3 regions of the Baekduia sp. genome follow, and region 2 is predicted to be linked to each of the others. Evidence: riboswitches for the same ligand, from Rfam matches in the RefSeq annotation. Region 2 holds a riboswitch; each other region holds the start of a gene.
What was found. A riboswitch is a leader RNA that binds a small molecule or an ion and turns the genes downstream of it on or off. The one in region 2 is predicted to bind cyclic di-AMP.
Positions count from the first base shown of each region.

Region 1: linked by a shared signal. The riboswitch ahead of VGO10_RS00420 (peptidoglycan-binding protein) and the one ahead of VGO10_RS05935 (septal ring lytic transglycosylase RlpA family protein) in region 2 are both predicted to bind cyclic di-AMP.
Region 3: linked by a shared signal. The riboswitch ahead of VGO10_RS13630 (hypothetical protein) and the one ahead of VGO10_RS05935 (septal ring lytic transglycosylase RlpA family protein) in region 2 are both predicted to bind cyclic di-AMP.

Region 1 covers NZ_DASYJG010000002.1:17,821-25,608, forward strand. The annotation lists gene VGO10_RS00380 (helix-turn-helix transcriptional regulator) at 1-351, opposite strand, end outside; gene VGO10_RS00385 (SAP domain-containing protein) at 418-684, opposite strand; gene VGO10_RS00390 (ribonuclease H) at 730-1,269, opposite strand; gene VGO10_RS00395 (cupin domain-containing protein) at 1,294-1,818, shown strand; gene VGO10_RS00400 (cold-shock protein) at 2,004-2,207, opposite strand; gene VGO10_RS00405 (ATP-binding cassette domain-containing protein) at 2,647-3,648, shown strand; gene VGO10_RS00410 (ABC transporter permease) at 3,695-4,480, shown strand; gene VGO10_RS00415 (ABC transporter permease) at 4,477-5,304, shown strand; cyclic di-AMP (ydaO/yuaA leader) riboswitch at 5,372-5,506, shown strand; gene VGO10_RS00420 (peptidoglycan-binding protein) at 5,515-6,441, shown strand; gene VGO10_RS00425 (DUF2277 domain-containing protein) at 6,573-6,854, shown strand; gene VGO10_RS00430 (CAP domain-containing protein) at 6,894-7,463, opposite strand.
Region 2 covers NZ_DASYJG010000027.1:63,952-71,739, reverse strand. The annotation lists gene VGO10_RS05955 (type IV pilus twitching motility protein PilT) at 1-718, opposite strand, end outside; gene VGO10_RS05950 (sigma-70 family RNA polymerase sigma factor) at 838-1,941, opposite strand; gene VGO10_RS05945 (hypothetical protein) at 2,321-2,839, shown strand; gene VGO10_RS05940 (hypothetical protein) at 2,843-4,144, opposite strand; cyclic di-AMP (ydaO/yuaA leader) riboswitch at 4,309-4,479, shown strand; gene VGO10_RS05935 (septal ring lytic transglycosylase RlpA family protein) at 4,486-5,265, shown strand; gene VGO10_RS05930 (hypothetical protein) at 5,686-6,966, opposite strand; gene glp (gephyrin-like molybdotransferase Glp) at 7,149-7,788, shown strand, end outside.
Region 3 covers NZ_DASYJG010000061.1:27,731-35,518, reverse strand. The annotation lists gene VGO10_RS13640 (DNA polymerase III subunit alpha) at 1-3,425, shown strand, start outside; gene VGO10_RS13635 (c-type cytochrome) at 3,541-4,038, shown strand; cyclic di-AMP (ydaO/yuaA leader) riboswitch at 4,262-4,408, shown strand; gene VGO10_RS13630 (hypothetical protein) at 4,419-5,054, shown strand; gene VGO10_RS13625 (glutamine synthetase family protein) at 5,266-6,603, shown strand; gene VGO10_RS13620 (thioredoxin domain-containing protein) at 6,600-7,788, opposite strand, start outside.

The DNA.
Region 1 (7,788 bases), on a different contig from region 2:
GACCGCCGGGTAGGGCTCGTGCGCGGCCAGCAGGCGACCGACGACCTCGCGGACCTGCCCCAGCTCGGCATCCTCCAGCGACGTCTCGGGATAGGCGGGCGCGTAGCCGGCGGCCAGCAGCAGCTCGTTGCGCTCCCGCAGCGGCACGTCGAGATGCTCGGCGAGCTTGACCACCATGTCGCGGCTCGGCTTGGAGCGGCCGGTCTCGACGAAGCTGAGGTGGCGCGTGGAGACGTCGGCCTCCAGCGCGAGCTCCATCTGGCTGAGCCGGCGCTGGTCGCGCCAGCGGCGCAGCAGCGGGCCGACGCCGCGGGGCGGCGCCGGCGGGGACAGGACGGCGGCGGTGCTCACGCCGTCAACGGTATGCGGCCGACGCGGGCGTCGCCAAGACCTCGGAGGTCATGGCGACGCCGCGCCTCAGTGGTTGCGCAACGCGTCGATCAGCTCGTGCTTGTTCATGTCGGACCGGCCGTCGATGCCGATCTCGGCCGCGCGGTCGCGCAGGTCGTCGACGGTCCAGTCCTCGTAGGAGCCGGACTCGCCGCCCTTCTTGGACACGTTGGTCCCGCCGGCTTTGGCATTGGCGATGCGCGCCGCCTTCTCCTTGGACGCGCCGTCGTCGCGGAGGGCCTCGTAGGTCTTGTCGTCTTTGACGCTCGGGCCGGGGCTCTTTGATCCAGGCATGGCTGAGGCCTACCCGGAGATCCCGGGCCACCATGCGCGACGATGTCAGCCCTTGGCCGCCTGCGCCGCCGCCACGGCCAGCTGGTCGGCGCGGTCGTTGAGCGCCTTGTGGGCGTGCTCGGCGCCGGTCTCGTGGCCCTTGACCCAGTGCCAGCGCACCTGGGCGTGGCGGGCGATCGCCTCCTCCAGCGCCATGACCAGGTCCTGGTTCTTGACCGGGTCGCCCGAGGAGGTCTTCCAACCCTTCTTCTTCCAGCCGTGGATCCACTTGGTCATGGAGTCCAGCAGCAGCGTCGAGTCGGTCACGATGCAGACCGTCGAGGCGGCCGGCAGCGAGCGCAGGCCCTCCAGCGCCGCGGTGTACTCCATGCGGTTGTTGGTGGTGTGCCCCTCCCCGCCCGACAGCTCCACCGGCTCGGCGCCGCCGGCGCCGACCACGATCGCCGCCCAGCCGCCAGGACCAGGATTACCGCTGCAGGCGCCGTCGGTCCACACCAGCGCCTCCCCCGGCCGGGCCTGCACCGGCGTCTCAGGGGCGCGCGGCGCCTTGGGTCGGCGGCGGTACGGCGGTGCGGAAGACGGCATCGGTCGGGAGCATAGGCTGCGACCATGACCGACTCCGAGCGTCTGGGCACCCCCACCGAGCCGTGGTTCGTCGTCAACGCGACCGAGGCGACCTGGAAGGCCGCGCCGGGCTGGGGACGCTTCATCAAGTTCGAGCCGGAGGGCACGCGCTTTGCCGACTTCGGCATCAACATCCACGTCATCGAGCCCGGCGAGCGCTCGACGATGTACCACGGCGAGGACGGCCAGGAGGACTTCTTGGTGTTGTCGGGCGCCTGCACGGTGGTCATCGAGGGCGAGGTCCTGGCGCTCAAGGCCTGGGACTTCTTGCACTGCCCGGCGTGGACGCGCCACACGTTCGCCAACACCGGCGACGAGCCGTGCGCGCTGCTGATGGTCGGCGCGCGCCGTGACGGCGTCGAGACCGACTGCGAGTACCCGGAGGACCCGAAGGCCCAGCGGCTGGGCGCAGGCGTTGCCACCTACACCACGGATCCGGACGAGGCGTACGCGGGCACGCCGGACTCGGCGGGCGAGCCCTACCGGGAGGGAACCCTGCCCGGAACGTGAACTGCACGCCCCGGGCCGGTGATGTCCCTCTAGTGGGACCGCAGCGCGCCCCCGCAATGGGGGCAGGTGCTGCGGTGGCCATGGAACTGCGCGTCCCAAAGACGCAGGCAGTTCCCACAGATCAGGCGGATCATCGAGTGATCCTTTCTGTCGGCGCGATCAGGCGCCGTGGCAGCGAGCTAGTGCTACAGCTGCGAGACGTTGACCGCGTTGGGGCCCTTGGGCCCGCTCTCAGCCTCGTAGGAGACCTTCGCGCCCTCGGGCAGCGAACGGAAGCCGTCGCTGTTGATCGCCGAGTGATGCACGAAGAGGTCCTTGCCCCCGTCGTCGGGGGTGATGAAGCCGAAGCCCTTTTCGTCGCTGAACCACTTCACGGTTCCGGTAGCCATTTCTGGTCCTCCACTGCTTGGTGCTCTGGTGCTACGCGGAGGATGCTTCTTGGCAACGACTGCGGACACACGGGCACTGCTTTGCCGAGGTCTCTCCTCGGCCTGTACGTAGCAGAGCCTAGCAGCACTGGACATCGCGACCGAGGCGGCGCCAGCGGCTACTCTTCGTCGTCCGGTCGGGCTGCCCACTGGACCAGGGTCTTCCCTCGTGGTGGACCCAGCTTTGGCAACGCGCCGATCTTCGGATCGGCGGTCAGTCCGGGTGGTCTGGAGTGTGACGCCGCCCAGGCATACACACTCGTCCTGGGATGTTAGAAAACAGCGGTGGCCTCTGACCGGGCGGAGGCGCTCGGACCCACGCGGTCCGGGCGCCGTCATCCGCTCGCGTGCCACGCCCTTGAGGCTCGTCAGGCGCGGACGCCTCGTAGGATGCGGACCGGTGTCCAAACCAGCGATCGAGACGGTGGGGCTGCAACGCGAGTTCAGCGGCGGCCTCAAGGCAGTGCAAGGCATCGACCTCGCGGTCGCGCCCGGTGAGGTCTACGGGTTCCTCGGGCCCAACGGCGCGGGCAAGACCACGACGGTCCGGATGCTCGTGACGCTGCTGCGCCCCACGGGCGGACACGCGACGATCGCCGGCTTCGACGTCGCCACGCAGCCGGGCCAGGTGCGCCGGCGCATCGGCGTCGCCCTGCAGGAGGCGGCGCTGGACCTGCTGATGACCGGCCGCGAGCTGATGGAGCTGCAGGCCACGCTGCACGGGATCCCGCGCCGCACGGTCGCCCCGCGCGCGGCCGAGCTGATCGAGCGGGTCGGGCTCTCGCAGGCGGCTGAGCGCCGTGTCGCGACCTACTCGGGCGGCATGCGCCGGCGCCTGGACCTCGCGATGGCGCTGATCCACGAGCCCGAGGTGCTCTTCCTCGACGAGCCGACCACAGGCCTCGACCCGACGTCGCGCACGACGCTGTGGGACGAGGTGCGCCGGCTGCGCGACGAGGGCACGACCGTCTTTCTCACCACGCAGTACCTCGAGGAGGCCGATCAGCTGGCCGACCGCGTCGGGATCATCGACCACGGGCGCCTGGTGGCCGAGGGGACGCCGGCAGCGCTGAAGGCCGAGGTCGGCTTGCCGCACCTGGACATCACGCTGCTGGGCGATGCGCCGGACGCCGACAGCGCGGGCCGCGCGGTCGCGCCGTTCGGGCAGCTGTGCGCGACGACGCCCGGCGCGCATGTGTCGCTGCGCGTCGTCGACGGCGCCGCGGCGATCGCCCCGGTCGTGCGCGCGCTGGACGAAGCGGGCTTCGCGGTCGAGGGCATCGAGCTCGTGCGCCCGACGCTGGACGACGTCTTCGCCGAGAAGACCGGCCACCGGCTGGAGGGCGCCGAGGCCGTCGCGCCCACGGCCGACGTTGAGCCCGAAGCGCCGGTCGCCGCATGACGCGCCAATCCCGTAGGAGCGAGTCCATCGTCATGCGGTCACCCGCGTGACCACGCTGAGGTCCATTGCCGTTCCCTCGCTCGCCCTGGCGCGCCGGACGCTGCGCGGCGCGCTGCGCCGGCCGCAGTTCCTCGCGCCGCTGGTGATCATGCCCACGCTGTTTCTGGCGATCAACACGGGCGGCCTGCACCGCACGACCAACCTGCCGGGCTTCCCGCACGTCGACGGCTTCCTCGACTTCCAGCTGGCCGGGGCGATGACCCAGTCGCTCCTGCTCGGCGGCGTGATGCAAGGGATCGCGACGGCGTTGGAGATCGAGGGCGGCTTCTTCGATCGGCTCGTCGCCTCCCCCATCCCGCGCGTGTCGATCGTGCTCGGCCGGATCCTCGCGGGCACGGCGATCGCCGCCGCGCAGATCTTGTGGTTCTTGGTCTTGGGCGTGATCTTCGGCGTGTCGATCCACGGCGGCGTGCCGGGGATCTTGTTGGTGTTGGCGATCGGCTCTTTGGCCGGGACCGGCTTCGCGGCGCTCGGGGTGCTGATCGCGCTGCGGGCGCGCAACGCCTCGACGGTCCAAGGGATCTTCCCGCTGGTCTTCGTGATCCTGTTCATCTCCAGCGCGTTCTTCCCGCGGGCGCTGCTGCAGGCGCCCGCCAACTGGTTTGCGGAGTACAACCCGCTGAGCTATGTGGCCGACGGCATGCGCGACCCGATCATCGGATCGATCTCGGCGACGCCGGTGCTCGAGGGCTTCGCCGCCGCGGCGCTGCTGGTCGGGGCGTTCGTCGGGCTTGCGGTACTGGCGCTGCGCGGAAGGCTGCGTGCAGCGTGAGCAGCGAGGCGATTGGCCGCCCGCTGACGGGCCGCACGTTCGAGCAGGCGCCGCGCGGCCTGATGGTGTCCTTGCGCGTCATCGGCGCGCTGGTGCGGCGGGCGCTCAACGAGATCACGCGCGTGCCCGGCGCCGCGGTGCCGGGCGTCCTGGCACCGACGATCTTCCTGGTCGGACTGAGCGGCGTCTTCGGCGAGGCCGCGCGGCTGCCGGGCTTTGACGCCACGGACTTCCGCACGTTCATCGTGCCGGTGGGCCTGCTGCAGGGCGCGGCCTTCAGCGGCGCGGCGACGGGCGTCAACATGGCGCGCGACATCGAGCGCGGCTGGTTTGACCGGCTGATGGTCTGTCCCGCGCCGCGCACGACGATCCTGATCGGGATCGTGGCGAGCGCGGCGCTGCGGGCGCTCCTGCCGGCGACCTTCCTGCTGATCGTCGCGTTCGCGCTCGGCGTCGACTTCCCGGGCGTGGGCGCGCTGGCGCTCGATGCGCTGCTGGTCATGGGCCTGGCGACGGCGATCGCCTTCTACGCCGTGCTCGTCGCGCTGCGCTTCAAGACCCAACAGGCCGCCCCGCTGATGCAGACCGTCGGCTTCATGGCCGTGCTCTTCACCAGCGCCTACGCGCCGCTGGCCTTGCTGGCGGGCTGGATGCGGGCAATCGCGACGGTCAACCCGGTCACGCAGGTGCTCGAGGGCGTGCGCCAGGGCTTCGTGGCGCACGTGACGTGGGCCGACACGTGGCCGGCGCTGGTCGCGATCACGGGCCTGCTGTTCGTCCTCGGCGCGCTCGCCGTCCGGATGCTGCGGCGCGTCGGCGTGTAGTTCTTCCTCCCTGTCGCTGCAAGCGATCTTGCGGAGTGCAGGGATTTTGGCTGATAGAACCGCCACGCGCCGAATCGTTCGCTTGCGAACGGACGGGGGACCCACTGCGACCGTGACCCGGTCGCCGGGGCGAATCGCGGTTCGGATGACCGCGTAGCGCTGCCGCTCAGCGGCGCGAGCCCGACAGCTCACCTCGCAGGCGCCCCAACCATGCCCGCTCTCATCTCCCGCCCCTTCCTGGCGCTGCTCGCCGCGACGTTCGTCGCCGCCCTGCTCGCCCTCTCCTTGTCGGCCTCCGCTGACGCCAAGTCGCTCAAGTACAAGAGCCATGGCACGCGCGTGAAGGTCCTGCAGCGCGACCTTGGCATCGCCCCGGCCGACGGCATCTTCGGCCACGGCACCTCGCGCGCGGTCAAGCGCTTCCAGCGCCGCCATCACCTCCACGCCGACGGGATCGTCGGCGCCGTGACGTGGTCGATGATCCGACGCTCGCGCCACCACCGCGCGCACGCCTCGGGTGTGGTCGGTAGCGGCCGCCGTGCGCGTGTGCAGGGCCGCAGCTCGTCCGTGCGACTGCTGCAACGCAAGCTCGGCATCGGCGCCGACGGCGTCTTCGGGCCGGGGACCTCGGGCGCGGTCAAGGCCTTCCAGCGCGCCCACGGGCTGACGGCCGACGGCATCGTCGGCCCCGGCACCTGGCAGGCGCTCGGCGTCCGTGGGAGCCATCCGGTGCTCAAGCGCGCCGGCCTGCGCGGCGGCGTGCTCGCCGTCCCGCGCCACGTGATCCTCCTGCGCCGCGCGGTCGCCGCCGGCAACCGCATCGCCTACAAGCCCTACATCTACGGCGGCGGCCACGGCAGCTTCCGGGCCGCGGGCTATGACTGCTCGGGCTCGGTCTCCTACGTCCTGCACGGCATGGGCCGCCTTGACGCGCCGCTGGACTCCAGCGAGTTGATGCACTACGGCAAGCCCGGCCGCGGACGCTACGTGACGATCTACGCCAACGCCGGCCACGCGTTCATGGTGGTCAACGGCCGCCGTTACGACACCAGCGGCCGCTCATCCTCCGGCTCCCGCTGGGGTCCAGGCCAGCGGTCGACGGCGGGCTACGTCGCACGCCACCCACTAGGCCTCTAGGGGTCAGACCCTTAATCTGCGCTCAACAATTGGTTGGCAGCAGTTTGCAGCGGAAACCGCGTGGAGGGGTCAGACCCCTCATGTGGGATCAATGCTGGCCCGGTGCGGGATGTGGCCTCTACCCTGGAGGCATGTGCCGCAACATCCGCACGCTCTACAACTTCGCGCCGCCGGCCAATGAGGACGAGGTGCGCGCTGCCGCGCTGCAGTACGTCCGCAAGATCAGCGGCTTCACGAAGCCGTCGCAGGCCAACGAGGAGGCGTTCTCGCGCGCCATCGACGCGGTCACCGAGGTGACCGAACGGCTGCTGGCCGAGCTCGTCACCAACGCGCCGCCGAAGGACCGCGAGGTCGAGGCCGCCAAGGCGCGTAAGCGGGCCCAGGCGCGCTACACGATCGCCGCGCCGAGCTAGGAGCGGCTGCGCGGCGTCGGGCGCGGTGGTCTCGGGGAGCTAGCGCTTGGTCGCGCAGCGGCGCGTAGCAGCGGCGCGATGCCCGACGAGCGCGATGTGGGCGCGGCGTCCGTGACGCCGTGCAGCACGGGCACGGGTGGCGCAGCGGGCTGCGGGGCGCTTGGACGACGCCGACGCGTTGCCGGAGGTGAAGTCGGTCACGTAGGTGCCGCCACCACGAACCCCGGCCTGCGGCGCGCCGGCGGCGACACCGATGCCGATCTGCGTGAAGCCGCCGTTCAGGATGTTGGCGCGGTGTCCGGCGCTGTGCATCCATCCGTCGACGATCGAGGCCGGCGTCGCCAGCGAGCCCGAGCCCCAGGCGATGTTCTCGCCCGCGCTCCAGCTGCCGACCGGCACCCAGCCTGCGGCCTTGATGCGATCCATCATCGTCCCGCCACCCGGCGAGACGTGGTCGAAGAAGCGACGCTTGACCATGTCGGCCGCATAGTCGTCGGCGGCCCGGTCGAGCGTGGTCGACTCGTTGAAGGCCTTCAGCCCGTGATCGGCGCGCTGCTCGTTGAGCAGGCAGAGCGTCGCGGCGGTCGCGCCGGAATCCGACGCGGACACGCCATCGTCAGCACATGCGGCCAACGCTGCGGGAGCAGAGACGGCGAGCGCGGCGAGGGCGGCAATCGGGACGAGCAGGCGGCGAGCAAAACGAAGCACTGTCCTGCGCATCGAACCCAGGTCCACGGGCCTGAACGAATCTTGACCAGCGTGGACACCTGTCCGATCCGCAAAGGCGCAAAGCCGCGAAGCGGTGGCAGGGCGCCCCCGACCGTGCGGGGCCGAGGACGCCTGCCGGTGACCGCCATGGTCCGGTCCAGCGGAGGACGGCGGTCAGGAAACCGATGACCGTAAGCCGCCGTGTGCCGGACGTCAGTGTCGATGC
Region 2 (7,788 bases):
GCAGCGTCGACAGCACGAGGTGACCCGTCTCGGCCGCCGAGAGCGCGGCCCACACGGTCTCGGGGTCGCGCATCTCACCGATGAGGATGACGTCCGGGTCCTGGCGCAGCACCCGGCGCAGGGCGGCCTTGAAGTCCTTGGTGTCCATGCCGATCTCGCGCTGGTTGATCACCGAGCGCTTGTCGACGTGCAGGAACTCGATCGGGTCCTCGACCGTCACGACGTGACGGGCCTTGGTCGAGTTGATGTGGTCGATCATCGACGCAAGCGTCGTCGACTTGCCCGAGCCGGTCGTACCGGTCAGCAGGACGATGCCGCGCTCTTCCTCGGCGAGGTCGCGGATGACCGGCGGGAGGTCGAGCTCCTCGATCGTCTTGATCCCGTAGGGGATCGCACGCATGACGATGGAGACCGAGCCACGCTGGCGGAAGGCGTTGACGCGGAAGCGCGCGAGGCCGGCGACGGCGTAGGCGAAGTCGACCTCGCCGTCGCTGTCGAACTCGTTGAGCTTGACCGAGTCGTCGCCGAGCATCAGCCGGACGGCGCCATCGGTGTCCTCGGCAGCCAGGGGCTCGGCGCCGGGGATGGGCACGAGGTCGCCGTCGACGCGACAGAGCGGCTGAGACGGGACCTTGAGGTGCAGGTCGGAGCCGTTCAGCTCAATGAGCCGCGACAGGGCACGGTGAAGATCGAAGGACACATCCGGTTGATCGGTCATCCCTCGATTGGGTGAAGGCGTCTTGAGTAGCTCTGGACGGGTCTCCGAGAACGCGGAAAGGCCCGCCGGGGTGGGCGGGCCTTCCGTTTGCAGCGGCGTGTTCGGGCGCGGTTGTCGCGTTATGCGACGTCGCGGAGCTTTTGCGCCTCCGCGAGGGACTGCAGCTTCTTGAGCGACTGGTTCTCGATCTGGCGGATGCGCTCGCGCGTCACGTTGAACGTGCGGCCGACCTCGTCCAGCGTGCGAGGGTGCTCGCCGCCAAGGCCGTAGCGCAACTCCAGCACACGGCGCTCGCGGTAGGAGAGGTTCTCCAACGCCTCGCGCAGCGCCTCCTTGGTCAGGATCTCCGCGGCGCGCTCGTACGGGGACTCGGCGCGCTCGTCGGCGATGAACTGACCGAACTCCGACTCCTCCTCGTCGCCGACCGGCTTCTCCAGCGAGACCGGAGCCTGCGCGGAGCGCTTGATCGAGTCGACCTCCTCGGGATCGATGCCGGTGACCTCGGCGATCTCCTCCGCGGTGGGCTCGCGACCGAGCTCGGTGACGAGCTTGCGCTCGGCGCGGCCGATCTTGTTGAGCTTCTCGACGACGTGGACGGGGATGCGGATCGTGCGGGCCTTGTCGGCCAGGGCGCGGGCGATCGCCTGGCGGATCCACCAGGTCGCGTACGTCGAGAACTTGAAGCCCTTGCGGTAGTCGAACTTCTCGGCGGCGCGGACCAGGCCGAGCGTCCCCTCCTGGATCAGGTCCAGGAACGGCAGGCCTTGGTTGCGGTAGTTCTTGGCGATCGAGACGACCAGGCGCAGGTTGGACTCGACCATCTTCTGCTTGGCGTCGAGGTCGCCGCGCTCGATGCGCTTGGCGAGGTCGACCTCCTCCTGGGCGGTGAGCAGCCGGACCTTGCCGATGTCCTTCAGGAACAGCTGAAGGCTGTCGGTCGTCATGTCCGGACGGAGGTCCAGCGCCTTGGTCGACTTGCGCCGCGTGCGCTTGTCGGGCGCGCGCTCGACCTCGTTGGCGGCCGTCGACGCGGGGTCGATCTCCTCGACGAGCTCGATCTCGCTCTTCTCGAAGAAGCCGTGCAGGTCCTCGACGTCTGACTCGTCCAGATCCAGCTCGGAGACGGCCGTGGCGATCTCGGCGAACGTCAAGACGCCCGTGACCTGCCCGCGCGCCAGAAGGCCCTTGATCTCCTCGAGTTCCTGCAGTTCAACTACTGACATCGACGTCCGTTCAAGTTCACCGGCGTGGCGTCGCCGGCAGGGGGTTATCGGGGTACGGAGGACGGTTCAGGAATCAGCCGGGCGTCAGCAATAGCGACGCTACTGTCCGAACATAGGCACCAGGGTAGTGGCTGATTTCGGTCGCAGCAACGCTGTGTGATCGCCGTCACACATTTGCGGGACAGTGCGGACGCTTCGACAGGCTCCTGGAGCAACTACGCCTCAGGTCCTCAATCGTTTCTGGGTTTGGGTGTCGAGATGAGCATCGGCTGTGCGGGCTGCCTCCTGAACCCCCGCCAGCGACATCTCAAACGCGCAATGAGCGCGGAACTTGCCCTGCGGCGCGCCGACCTGCACGTCGGCGTGGGAGCATTCGTGCATGAGCCCCGCGGATCGCGACGTCCTGACGAGCCTGCCCCGCGCGCGGCCGACGCGACGCAGCGCCAAGCGCGCGAGCACGGCCGCGGCCGGGCCGGCCGTCAACGGCGCACAGCCGGCCAAGAAGGCCGCTGCGAAGAAGGCGCCCGCGAAGGCTGCGGCGAAGCCGAAGACGGCGGCAAAGCCCAAGGCGGCGACCAAGAAGCCGGCGAAGAGCCCGGCAGCGCGGGCGAAGGCGAAGACGAAGGCCGCCGCAAAGCCGCGGGCGGCGGCCAAACCCAAGGCCGCCCCGACGCAGCCCAAGGTGGCTACCGCCGCGCACACCGCTCCCCAGTCCGCCGCACCATCCTCCCCGCCCCCGCCGCCGGCCGGCTGGGCGACGCCCAACTCGGCCTCGGGGACGGGCAGCGGCGACCTCCTCGCCACCACCGTGCAGGCCGTCGGCGAGCTCGCCCAGATCGGCCTGACCTTCGGCGGCCAGGCGCTCAGGCAGGCGCTGCAGCGCCTGCCCAAGCCCTAAGCGCTAGGAGACCCGCCGCACGAGCTTGCCGCTGCCGTCGCGGACCGTCAGCTTCAGCCCGACCTGGCTCGTGATGGGACCCGGCCGGAAGGCGCGGTAGGCCAGCACGATCCGGCGCGTGTCGAGGTTGAGCGGGAGGATCAGCGTCAGCCGGCCGTCAGGGCGCGTCTTCAGGCCCGTCTTGCCGAGTTTGCGCAGCTTGCCGCCGACCTCGTGGTAGACGTCCAGACGCGCGCCGCCGACGGGCTTCTTGGTCTTCGTGCGCAGGATGCCGCGCACGACCACGCGGCGGCCGTAGCGGTTGGTGAACGCACGCTTGCGGTTGGGGACGAACCAGGCCTCGAGCTTGGCGTTCTTCCCGCTGGCCGGCGTCGTGCTCGCGCCACCCACACCGGTGCCGGTGCCGGGCTTGCCATCGCCGCCGGCCACATCGCCGTTGCGGTGGGGCAGCACGACCGGGCCGTAGACCGTGGTGCTGTTGCCGGCCGCGTCCTCGACGGCGACCTCGACCGCGTGCTCGGCGAGCGGCAGCTTGAGGACGTTGAAGTCGACCGCGCGCGTCGCGCTGGCGGGGCATGGCGCGGGGGTGCCGAACTCGTAGTCGTCAGTGTCTGCGGGATCGCTGTCGGCACACGCGCCGCCGATCGGGTCAGACGTCGCGACCTTGCCGTCCACGCGCACGACCGTGCGATAGACGCCACCGCCGACGTCGCCGGCCGCGTAGGAGAGCTTCAGCCGCCCGGTCTTCTCGCCGTTGTCGGTGATCGTCTTGGCCGTCACGGTCGGCGGCGCGGGATCGCGCAGGACGACCTGCGGGTTGGTGATCGTCGCCTGCGGAACGCTGCCGTTGATGGCGGTGCAGACGTTGGGGTCATCGGCGCCGCAGCCGAAGGAGAACAGGACGGCGGCGGCGTCGAGGCCGACCGCGTCCAGCGGGCCGGTGAGGTCACCGGTGCAGGTGTCGGTCGGGCCGGGGGCGCAGGCCTCGATCGTCTTGCCGTCGGCGCTCAAGGTGTAGGAGAACGACCGGACCGAGCCGACCGGCATCCCCTGGGTGACGCGCCCGAGCGTGACGCGCGCGATCCGCGTGCCGGCCGGCGCGGTGAAGCGATGGAAGGCGAACGTGCCGCCGTCCCACGGTCCGGGGCCGATGAGTTGGGCGGTGAGCCCGCCACCGGTGGCGCACGCATCGGTCGCCGCGGCGCCCTGGTCGGCGTGGGCCTCCCAGCCCGCCGCGCAGCCGCGCACGGTGTAGGTGTCGGCGCTCGTCGCGCCGGTCGCACTGAACGCGATGGCTGTCGCCAAGGCGACTGCCGTCCCTGCCTGCTTGAACATGGTCCTCCGGAAAAGGGGGTCGTATCGCACCGGAAACGCCGCATCGCCGGCGTTCTGCAGCGCCTGGGATTCGCGCTCGGAGCGGCAACTCCTGCGAACAAGGGTTCGTCGATCGCCCTGACGTTGTTATGCTCCCGCGCCGTCAGCCGAGTTCGCATGCCTCCTCAGGCGTGCGAAGCGGGGGAACCACCTGTGGCGCGCGGCGTTGTCGCGATCCACCGGGGCGAATCGGGCCTTCTGGCCTGTAGCGCCGTCATCCGGCGCGAGCCCGTCAGCTCACCCCGTAGGCCGTGGATGAGGACCTACAGACGTTGTCGAAGACGAACCTTCTGAAGCTGGGCGCCGCCCTGTGCGGCCTCGCATTCGCCGCTCCCGCCATGGCGGTCGCCGCCGATGCTCCGAGCGCGGATCCCTCCGCGACGGTCGCTCCTTCTCCCGGCGGGATGAGCTACGACGATCCCTCAGCGCCGACGGTCTTCGCCGACGGCTCGACGCTCACGGCCCCGCTCGGCCAGCTGGTCGGCGCGACGGTCTCGGTCCACGGTGTCGTGGCAGGGTCGCACCCCGGCGACGCGGTCGCCGTCCAGCGGCTCGATCCGCTCGCCGGCTGGGTGACCGCCACTACGGCGACGGTCGCGGCCGACGGCAGCTACGACGCGGTCTGGCAGGTCGACCACGCCGGCAAGACGACGGTCCGCGCGATCCTCGCCGCGCCGGCGACGACGGCCACCCGCGCAGCGACCGCGACGACCGCGGTCCAGGGTCGGACGATCACGCTCTACCGCCGCGCCAGGGTCACCTGGTACGGCCCGGGCTTCTACGGCCACCGCACCGCCTGCGGGCGGCGGATGAGCCGCGGGTTGCTGGGCGTGGCGCACAAGTCGCTGCCGTGCGGGACGTTGGTCGACCTCTATAACAACGGTCGCACGGTGACGGTGCCTGTGATCGATCGTGGGCCGTTTCGGCCTGGGACGAGTTTTGACCTGACGGCCGCGACGGCGCGGGCGATCGGGGTGACGGCGACGACGACGATCGGGGCTGTGCGGTCGGTGCCGGCGCCGGTGGTTGCGGCGTCCGCTGTATCGCGATAGACGCCCGGAGCCTCGTCGCGCTCCGTTGCCCGGTGGCGTTCCGTTCAGACGTGGTCGTGGTGCGCAGCGGGGTCTGTTGGCACCGAGGGGAGTGAGCGGGGATTGCGGCTCGGTGCGCGGGCTCGTCGTCCGCGGGCGTCTCGTGGTCAACTATTCACCACGAAACGACCCGGACCGCTCGCGCCCAAGGTGCGGGGCGTTTTCGACGTCAATAGGACGTCCAAGCCGACCCGGATCCCCGGCGGGCGACGATTCAGCCGCGAACCCTCCGGCCCCGGCGCCAGCGGACGACGAGCCCGCGCACCGAGCCGCAATCCCCGCTCACTCCCTCGATGCCGACAAACCACGTCGCGAACCGCGACTAACGCCGCGCACTGAGCGCCACAGCCGTCCGCGCCCGCGACAGTCCGCGCAGCAGGACTACGCCAGCGCCACGCCCGCCGCCCGCGCCGCGAACATCCCCTCATCCGCCCGCCCCGCCAGCGCCTCCAGCGCCTCCCCATCCATCGGGCACACGGCAACGCCAATCGAGACCGACAGCGGCGCGCTGCCCAACTCCGCCCGCGCGATCGCCGCAGCAACCCGCTCGCCCAAATCACGAGCAGCGCCCGGGTCGCGATCCGGGCTCGTCAGCCACCAGCGGCCGAGCCGCTCGCGCACGACGAGGTCGGCGGGCGCGAGCTCGGCCGTCAGTCCCCGCTCGGCGGTCTCCAGTGCGAAGGCGACCTCACGGCCAGTCTGCGACGCAAGCAGGCGGTCGAGGTCATCGACCTCGACGACGAAGACGGCAAACGGCCGCCCGTCCATCACGCGGCGCTCGAGCCGGCGGGAGATCGCGGCGAGCCACGGCGGGCCGGCGTCGGCGACGTCCTCCCAGCTGGTGTCCACGCGGCGCAGGCGAGTGACGGTTGGAGCATCGGCGGCCGGCGCGTACATCGCGTCGTGTGATGGCGTGCCGGCGACGCCGGTCGGCGGCGCGGCCGCCAGCTCCTCGGCCAGCGACGTCAGCGGATCGAGGTCGGCGGGCGGTGCCGGGAGGTCGACGACCTGCACGCCGGCAGGCGGCGGGGCAAGCGGCTTGTCGGGCTGAGCCGCCTCGGGCTCTGGCTCCTGGGCGGCGGCAACTCCACGCTCTGCGTCCTCTCGCTCCTGCGTCGCCGCAGCGGCGGCGCGATCCGCCGCCTCGCGCAGCGGCTCGACGGTCCGCCTGCCGTCGCGCGACGGCGGCGCCGGCGCGAACGCGCGGATGCCTTCGTAGCGCGGTGACGTCGGCTCGGCGCGCGGCGGCGCGGCAGCCGGGGCCGAGGACAGCGCTTCTGCCAGCGGACCGTCGCGGCCGGGCGCGTCGGCCAGCGGCGTGGACAGCGACGCCTCGGTGACCCGCGCGCAGACGTAGGCGAGGCGGTCGGCGAGATCGGCGACCAGCTCGGGCACCGGATCGCGCAGCTCGGCGCGCAGCGCGCGCCACGTGGCCGCCCGCAGCGCCTCGATGCCCGCGGCCAGGCCGGCGGCGGTGCGTGCACCGGTTAGCCGCGCGGCCGCGGCGCCCAACGGGGCGCGGCCGTCAGCACCGGACACCAAACGCTCGAGCTCCGCATCGGAGCCCAGCGCGACCAAGATCCCGGAGCACAGCGCGGGCCCGCCACGGGCGAGCTCGGCCGCGGGCACGGCACCGGCCTGCGCGAGCGGGGCGTCGGCCACGAGGGCCAGCAGCCACGCTTTCGCGACAGCCGTCGCATCGACGCCAGGGGCGTCTGCGACCGGTCGCGGACGGCGACCGTGGTGTCCAGCTCCATCCATGGAGCGGGCATCTTTGCACCCGTACCCGACGTTTCGGTTGCGTCCAGGAGAAGACTGAACGGTCGGCGGGGCACAATGGCCCCGTGCCCCCTCTCCCGTCGATCGACGAGGCCCGCGCGATCCTGCTCGCCGCCGTCCGTCCGCTGCCGCCAACCAACGTCAACGTGCCCGACGCCCTCGGGCTCGTGCTGGCCGAGGACGTCACGGCCGCCCACGACGTGCCGGCCTTCGCCAACAGCGCGATGGACGGCTTCGCGGTCCGCGCCGGAGTGGCCAACCAGCGGCTGCGGATCGCCGGCGAGTCGCGCGCGGGCGCGCCTTACGCCGGCACGATCGTCGACGGCGAGGCGATCAGGATCTCGACCGGCGCGGCACTGCCCGCTGGCGCCGACGGTGTCCTGCCGATCGAGCTGGTCGAGGTCGACGGCGACGCGGTCGTGCTGACCGAAGCCGTCGCGCCCGGACGCAACGTGCGCGACCCCGGCGACGACCTCCGCGCCGGGGCGACCGTCCTGCGGGCCGGCACGCGGATCGGCCCTGCGGAGCTCGGCGTGGCGATCGGCGCCGGCCGCATGGCGGTGCTGGCCGCGCCACGGCCCCGGCTGGCGGTCGTGACCACGGGCGACGAGCTGGTCGAGCCGGGCGCGCAGCTGCAGCCCGGCCAGATCCACGACTCCAACGGCCCGACGCTCGCCGCGCTGGCCGCACGCGCCGGGGCCGAGG
Region 3 (7,788 bases), on a different contig from region 2:
CCTACGTCGAGCTCCACTGCCATTCGGCCTTCTCGTTCCTGGATGGCGCCTCGCTGCCCGAGGAACTGGTCGTGGCGGCGCTGGAGCGTGGGCATCGGGCGCTGGCGTTGACCGACCACAACTCGGTCTCGGGGTCGATGGAGTTCGCTCAGGCCGCGACATCGCTGGGATTGCGCGCGATCCATGGAGCGGAGGTGGACCTGGTCGACCCGGGAACGGCGCACGCGCAGCGCGAGGGCGCGGTGCTCGGCGACGCCGAGCAGGCGGCGCGCTGGACGCGGCACGTCACCCTGTTGGTTCGCGACGCGCGCGGCTGGCGCAACCTCTGCCGGCTCCTCACGCGGGCGCACGCGCGGACGCGCGAGACGCCGGGCCGGCGGCGCGTGCTCGCGCCGATGCTGACGGTCGCCGATCTCGCTGCGCACACCGATGGCCTGGTCTGCCTATCGGGCTGTGCCGATCGCGGCGTCCACGACGAGCCGACCGCCCGCGCGCTGCTGGCGGCCTTCGGGCGCGACGCGTTCCGGATCGAGCTGCAGCGTCCGTTTCACCGTGACGACCGAGCACGCAACCGGGATCTGGCCGAGCTGGCCGGACGGCTCGGGGTCCCATGCGTGGCGACGGGCAACGTCCACGCCCACGAGCCGGCGCGTGCGCGGCTGCAGGACGTGTTCGTGGCCGTCCGCGAGCACACGACGCTGGATGCCTCCGAGCCGCTGCGACGCGGCAACCACACGCACGTGCTCACGACGCCGGCAGCGATGGCGGCGCGCTTCGAGGGCCATCCCGAGGCGGTGGCCGAGACGGAGCGCCTGGCCGCCACGTTGGTCTTCGACCTCACCGCCGACCTCGGCTACCGCTATCCGGGCGCCGGGGAGGACGGGACTGACCGCACGCTCGCCGAGGTCTGCGCCGCGTCCTTCGACACGCGCTACCCGGCGGGCAGCGTCCTGCGGCCGACTGCGACGGCGCGGCTGGACCAGGAGCTGGCGCTGATCCGCGACCTCGGGCTGTCGGGGTTCTTCTTGCTGCATCACGAGATGCTCGAGCTGGCGCGCGACGTGGCGCGGGAGGTGCGCGGCAACGCCGCGGCGCGCAGCCTGCTGCCGCCGGGTCGCGGGCGCGGCTCCTCGGTCTCCTCGATCGTCTGCTACCTCACGGGCCTCTCGCACGTCGATCCCATCGCCAACGACCTTCACCTCGGACGTTTCCTCAATGAGGAGATCACGTCGTTGCCCGACATCGACCTCGACTTCCCGCGGGATGTGCGCGCGGTGCTGATCCCGCGGGTGCATGAGCACTTCGGACAGGAGAAGGCGGCGCTGGTCGCGGCGTTTCCGACCTACCGGGCGCGCGGTGCGATCCGCGAGCTGGGCAAGGCTTTGGGGTTGCCACCGGGAGAGATCGAGCGGGTCGCACGGTCGTCGGAGGCGTTCTCGGCGCAGACCGTGGACAAGGACATCGCCGTGGCATTGGGCAAGGGCCGTCAGGCCGAAGGCCGCTGGCGCTGGCTGGCCGAGCTGGCCGCCGAAGCCCATGGCCTGCCGCGCCATCTCAGCCAGCACTCGGGCGGGATGATCGTCGCGACGCGTCCGCTCATCGACTGCTGTCCCGTCGTGCCCGCCGCAATGGAGGGACGGCAGATGGTGATGTGGGACAAGGACTCCTGCGGGGACGCCGGCTTCTTGAAGATCGACCTGCTCGGGCTCGGGATGCTGTCGGCCGTCGAGCGCTGCGTGGAGATGATCGCCCTGCGCCGCGACGAGCGGGTCGACCTGTCGCGGATCGCGATGGACGACAAGGCGACCTTCGACTGCATCAAGAGCGCCGACACGACGGGCGTCTTTCAGATCGAGAGCCGGGCGCAGATGGGCTCGCTGCGCCGCACGCGCCCCGGGACGCTGGAGGAGCTCACGATCCAGGTGGCGATCGTCCGGCCCGGGCCGATCGTCGGCGGCGCGGTCAACCCCTACATCGAGCGGCTGCAGCGGCTGCGGGTCGATCCGGACTTCGAGGTGCCCTATGACCACCACTCGCTGGAGCCCGTGCTGAAGGACACGCTTGGGACGATCATCTTCCAGGATCAGGTCATCGAGGTTGCGGCGGCGTTCGCGAAGCTGTCGCCAGGTGAGGCCGAGGGGTTGCGCAAGGCGATGAGCCGCAAGCGCTCGGCGGCGGCGATCGAGGCCTACCACGAGCGCTTCGTGCAGCAGGCGATGCAGGCGTGGCCCGATGTCGACGAGCAGCTCGCCGAGCGCGTGTGGCACATGGTCAAGGGCTTCTCGGGCTTTGGCTTCCCCAAGGCCCATGGCGCGGCGTTCGGCCTGCTGGCCTACCAGTCGACCTACCTGCGCGTGCACTACGGCCCCGAGTTCCTGGCCTCCCTGCTCGATGAGCAGCCGATGGGCTTCTACCCGCCCGACGCGCTGGTCCACGAGGCGCAGCGGCGCGGGATCGCGGTGCTGGCGCCCGACGTCAACCACAGCGCCGTGGGATGCACGGTTGTAGATGTCGACGGCGCGGCTGCGGTGCGGATCGGGCTCGCCTACGTGATGGGCGTGCAAGCCGACGACGTCGAGGCGCTCGTCGCCGAGCGCGAGGCTGCCGGGCCGTTTCGGACGGTCGAGGAGCTCGCGTCGCGCGCTGGGGTGGCCCGCCCCGCGCTGGAGCAGCTCGCGTGGTCGGGCGCGTGCGATGCGCTGGCGGGCGGCTCGCGGCGGCGCGCGCTGTGGGAGCTCGGGGTGGCGGCGCCGGGCAAGCGGCTGCTGACGTCGGTGACGGTCCCGTCCGGACGGCGGACGCGCGCCGACCTGGGGACGCAGCTTGCCTTGCCGCTGAGCGTGGGGGAGGCGCCGGCACTGCCGGGTCTCACCGGGTGGGAGGCGATGATCGCCGACTACTCGACCACCGGGCTGACGACGGCCGAGCATCCGCTGGGCCTGCTGCGGGCCGAGCTGCGCGCGAAGGGGATGGTGGCCAACGGCGACCTCAAGCGGCTGGGTCACGGGACGGCGGTGCGGCTCGGCGGGCTGGTCGTCGCGCGGCAGCGGCCGGGGACCGCCAAGGGCGTCTGCTTCCTGCTGCTGGAAGACGAGACGGGAACGATCAACCTGATCGTGCCGCCGAAGGTCTACGAGCGCGACCGTGTCGTGGTGCGCGCCGAGCCGCTGGTGGTGGCCGAGGGCGTGCTGGAGCGCCATGCGTCGGCGGGCGGGGCGATCAACGTCGTCTGCCGGCGGCTGGTGCGCCTGGACGCCAGCGGCCATCTGCAGGCCCGGCCGGCAGCCGACGTCGTCGAGCTGGTCCGCGAGGAGGCGCAACGGGCGGCGGTCGGCGAGGGCGAGGAACTGGCCGCGACCGGCACCGGGGACTTCCGTGCGGTGGCGCCGGCGGCACAGAGCTTCGCGTCGGGACGGCGACGATGAGGGGCTCGAAGGCGCTGGTGGGGACGGTTGCTGCGGCCCTCGCGGCGGCCGCCGCGGTCCGGGGTCAGAACCAGGACTTGCGCTGGGGACCGGGTCACCGGATAGGGTGCCGCACGTGATCGGCACCCTGGTGTTCGTCCTCGCCTTCCTCGCCATCGGCCTCTCGGTCGTGCTGGCGGCGATGCGGAGCGGCCGGCCCCCCGCGGGGTCGCGCCCTGAGACGCGTGGCACGCGCCGCGCCTGGGGCCTCGGCATCGCGCTCGTCGTCCTCGTGGTCGGCGTCGGCGTGCCGTTGCTCATCCTCGTCTCCAACGGCGAGGATCACGCCAAGCAAGGCGCCGGTGGAGTGGACCTCAACGCGTCTCAGACCACGGGTCGCCAGCTCTTTGCCGAGAAGTGCGCGACCTGCCACACGCTCGCCGGCTCCAACGCCGTCGGCCGCGTGGGCCCGAACCTCGACACGCTCAACGGCGGCGACCTCAAGCCCGCCTTCGTGCTCGACGCGATCGAGCACGGCCGCGCCCGCGGTGCCGGCCAGATGCCTGCCGGCCTGCTCTATGGCGCGGACGCCAAAGACGTCGCGAACTACGTCGCAACGGTTGCTGGTCGGTAGCTGAGGCGCGCTTCGACGCGCCGCGCGTCCGCTCGAACACCTGTCAAGAGCGAATGCGCACGAGGTCGGCAACTCGACTTGAGGTCCTTGCCGGAATGTCAAGGCGGAGATTCCCGCAGGTTGCGGGAACGTTCCGTCCGACGCATGCCTGACTATGCGGTCAGTTGGCGCTTGCCATAACTCTGCGATCTAGCAGGGATTTTCGACGTTGCTACGATGCCGCCGTTCACAACCGCTGAATCCCCGTCCAGGTACGCCCGGGCGAGGAGCGGGGGACCCACGTTGCACTGGGGCGAATCGCATACCGCGTAGCGCCGCTCTTTCGGCGCGAGCCCGTCAGCTAACCCCGTAAGCCCAAGGAAGAGGACTGAGAACACTTCATGCCATCGACGGACGCGCCCAACTGGTGGGCCGACGTGCAGCAGGAACGCGAGGATCTCGCCGATCCGAGCCGTCGCCCGGCCGATGACTGGCTGGGCGAGGACATCGACTTCGCCCCACGCCGCCGCTTCACGACCGAGCGCGACGGGGTCGCCCATCCGCTGCACGGCGTCTTCGTCCCCACTGCGTCGCACGCCCCCGCCCGCGAGGCTGCCGCGACCTCCCGCACCATCGAGCTGACCCTCGACGACGGCCCGACCGTCGCGGCGACGCCCGCGGACGTGGCCCACGAGCTGGCGCACCTCAGCGCCGCCGACGACCCCTTCGCCACGCCGCCCCCGCCGGCTGGCACCCGCCGCACCATCCAGATCAAGGGCCGTCCGGCGGAGCGTCGGCTGCCCTCGATGGCCCAGCGCCACCGCGGCCGAACTGCCTCGGACCGCGTCGGCGCGCGCCCCGACCGCATCGCCCTCTGGGCCGTCGCCCTCGGCGCGATCCTGATCCTGCTCGCGGCGATGACCTCGTCCTCGCAGGCTGCGGTCGCCCATCGCGCGGCCACGGCCCCCGCCTTCTCGGCGCACGTCGTCCACGCCACCGTGCACCACGCGCCGCTGCGCGCGACGCTTCGCCCGTAGCCCGACCACCTTCGGCCACATCGCCTCCGGGGCGCGCGGGACGAGATCCCGCGCGACCCCGGCGCCGATGGCCCACCATCAGCGTCGAGGGACGACTGATGGTCCGTATCCGACCAACAGTCGTCCCTCGACCACCCCGCGGCGTGGCTCGACACATCGGCGCCCAGTTTCCGACCAGCGTGACAGCCCCGATCCTCTAGGGTCCCGGGCCATGAGCGACCAGCCGCGCACTGTGGAGGACGTCAAGGCGATCGTCGAGGAGCACCAGCTCCGCTTCATCCGCTTCTGGTTCACCGACATCCTCGGGCAGCTGAAGTCGTTCAGCATCAACGCCAACGAGCTGGAAGACGCGTTCGAGAACGGCATGGGCTTCGACGGCTCCTCGATCACCGGCTTCAACGCCATCGAGGAGTCCGACATGATCGCTATGCCGGACCCGTCGACGTTCGCGATCCTGCCCTGGCGGCCCGAGGAGCAGGGTGTCGGCCGCGTCTTCTGCGACGTGCTCACGCCCGAGCGCACGCCGTATGAGGGCGACCCGCGCCACGTCCTCCGACGGGCCCTGGACCGCATGCACACCATGGGCTTCGACACGTTCAACGTCGGCCCCGAGCTCGAGTACTTCCTGTTCAAGGACAAGAACGGCACCGAGGTCCTCGACGAGGGCGGCTACTTCGACCTCACGACGCTCGACGCCGGCTCCGACGTCCGCCGCGAGACCGTCATCGCGCTCGAGCAGCTCGGCATCCACGTGGAGTACTCCCACCACGAGGTCGGCCCCTCCCAGCACGAGGTCGACATGCGCTACGCCCCAGCGCTGAAGATGGCCGACGACTGCATGACCCACAAGATCACGGTCAAGGAGTACGCCATGAAGTACGGCTGGCATGCCACGTTCATGCCCAAGCCGCTCTTCGGCGAGAACGGCTCGGGCATGCACACGCACATGAGCCTGTTCAAGGACGGGTCCAACGCGATGTTCGACGCCGACGACCCCTACTTCCTGTCGGACATCGGCAAGGCCTTCATCGCCGGCCAGCTCAAGCACGCCCGCGAGCTGTCCTCGATCTTCGCTCAGTGGGTCAACTCCTACAAGCGCCTGGTGCCCGGTTACGAGGCGCCGGTCTACGTGGCCTGGAGTCGCCGCAACCGCTCAGCGCTCGTGCGCGTGCCGCTCTACCACCCCGGCAAGGAGAACGGCACGCGGATGGAGCTGCGCTGCCCCGACCCCGCCTGCAACCCCTACCTCACGTTCGCCGCGCTGCTGCAGGCGGGCCTGGAGGGCATCGAGAAGGGCTATGAGTTGCCCGAGCCGATGGAGAAGAACCTCTACCACTTGTCGCCCGACGAGCGCAAGCGCCTCGGCATCGAGCAGTTGCCCGAGACGCTCGGCGAGGCGGTCGAGCTGACCGCCGAGTCCGAGCTGGTGCTGCGCACGCTCGGCGAGCACATGTTCAACCGCTTCATCGAGAACAAGCGCCAGGAGTGGGAGGACTACCGCGTGCAGGTCACGCAGTGGGAGCTCGACCGCTACCTGCCGGTGCTCTAAGAGGACGGAGCGAGGAGCTCGCGGAGCTCTTCGACCCCGGTCACTGGCAGCCGGCAGGCGAAGCGCTCGCAGACGTAGGCCGCTGCCGCGCCGTCGACCGGCTCGCGGCCGGCCATCAGCTCAACGCCGTCGCCGGGCGGACCCGCGAGGACCACGCCGGGCCGCAGGCGCTCACGCACGACGGCTGCCAACGCGGCCAGCGCGGCGTCATCGTCGGCGCCCGCCAGCGCCACCTCGTGCCCCGGGCGCACCAGCAGGTCCAGCGCCACGAGCGCATGCGCGAAGGCCTGCGGATGCGGACCCATCAGCGGCGCGACCAGGCGCAGGTGGGAGACCGCGGCCTCCTCGTAGCGCGCATCGCCGGTCAGCGCGCTGAGCCGCAACAGCCCGACCGCCGCCGACGAGGAGCCCGACGGGATCGGCGCGTCCTCGATGTCGCGCCGGCGCACCACCAACTGCTCGTGGTCGCTGGAGGTGGCGAAGAAGCCGCCGCCCTCGGGGTCGGCGAAGCGCGTCAGGACCGAGTCGGCCAGGCCCCGCGCCTCGGCCAGCCAGCGCGGGTCGAAGGTCGCCTCGTACAGCGCGACCAGCGCCTCCAGCAGGAAGGCATGGTCCTCGAGGTAGGCATTCAACTTGCCTTCCCCGTTCTTCCAGGTGCGCAACAGGCGGCCGCCGGTGTCGCGCATCGACCCCATGACGAACTCCGCGGCGTCCACCGCGATGGCCAGCAGGTCCGGCCGCTCCAGGACCGCACCGGCCTCGGCAAAGGCGTGGATCGCCAACCCGTTCCAGGCGGCCAGGCGCTTGTCGTCGAGCCCCGGGCGCACCCGGCCCGCGCGCGCCGTCATCAGCGCGCTGCGGATCCGCGACCGCTGCTCCGCCGGCGGCTTGACGCCGCGCCCCGTCAGCACGTTCAGGGGTGGGTGGGATCCGGTCTGATGGTGGGGGTCAACGAAGTTCCCCTCGTCGGTCACGCCGAGCCAGGCGACCGCGGCGTCGGCGTCCTCGGTCGCGAGCACCGCCCGCAGCTCCTCCAGCGTCCACACGTAGAACTTGCCCTCGACGCCCTCGGAGTCCGCGTCCAACGCGCTCAGGAACCCACCCTCCTCGCCACGCAGCTCGCGCGCGACGAACGCCAGCGTCTCCTCGCAGACGCGCCGGAACGCCGGGTCCCCGGTCATCAAC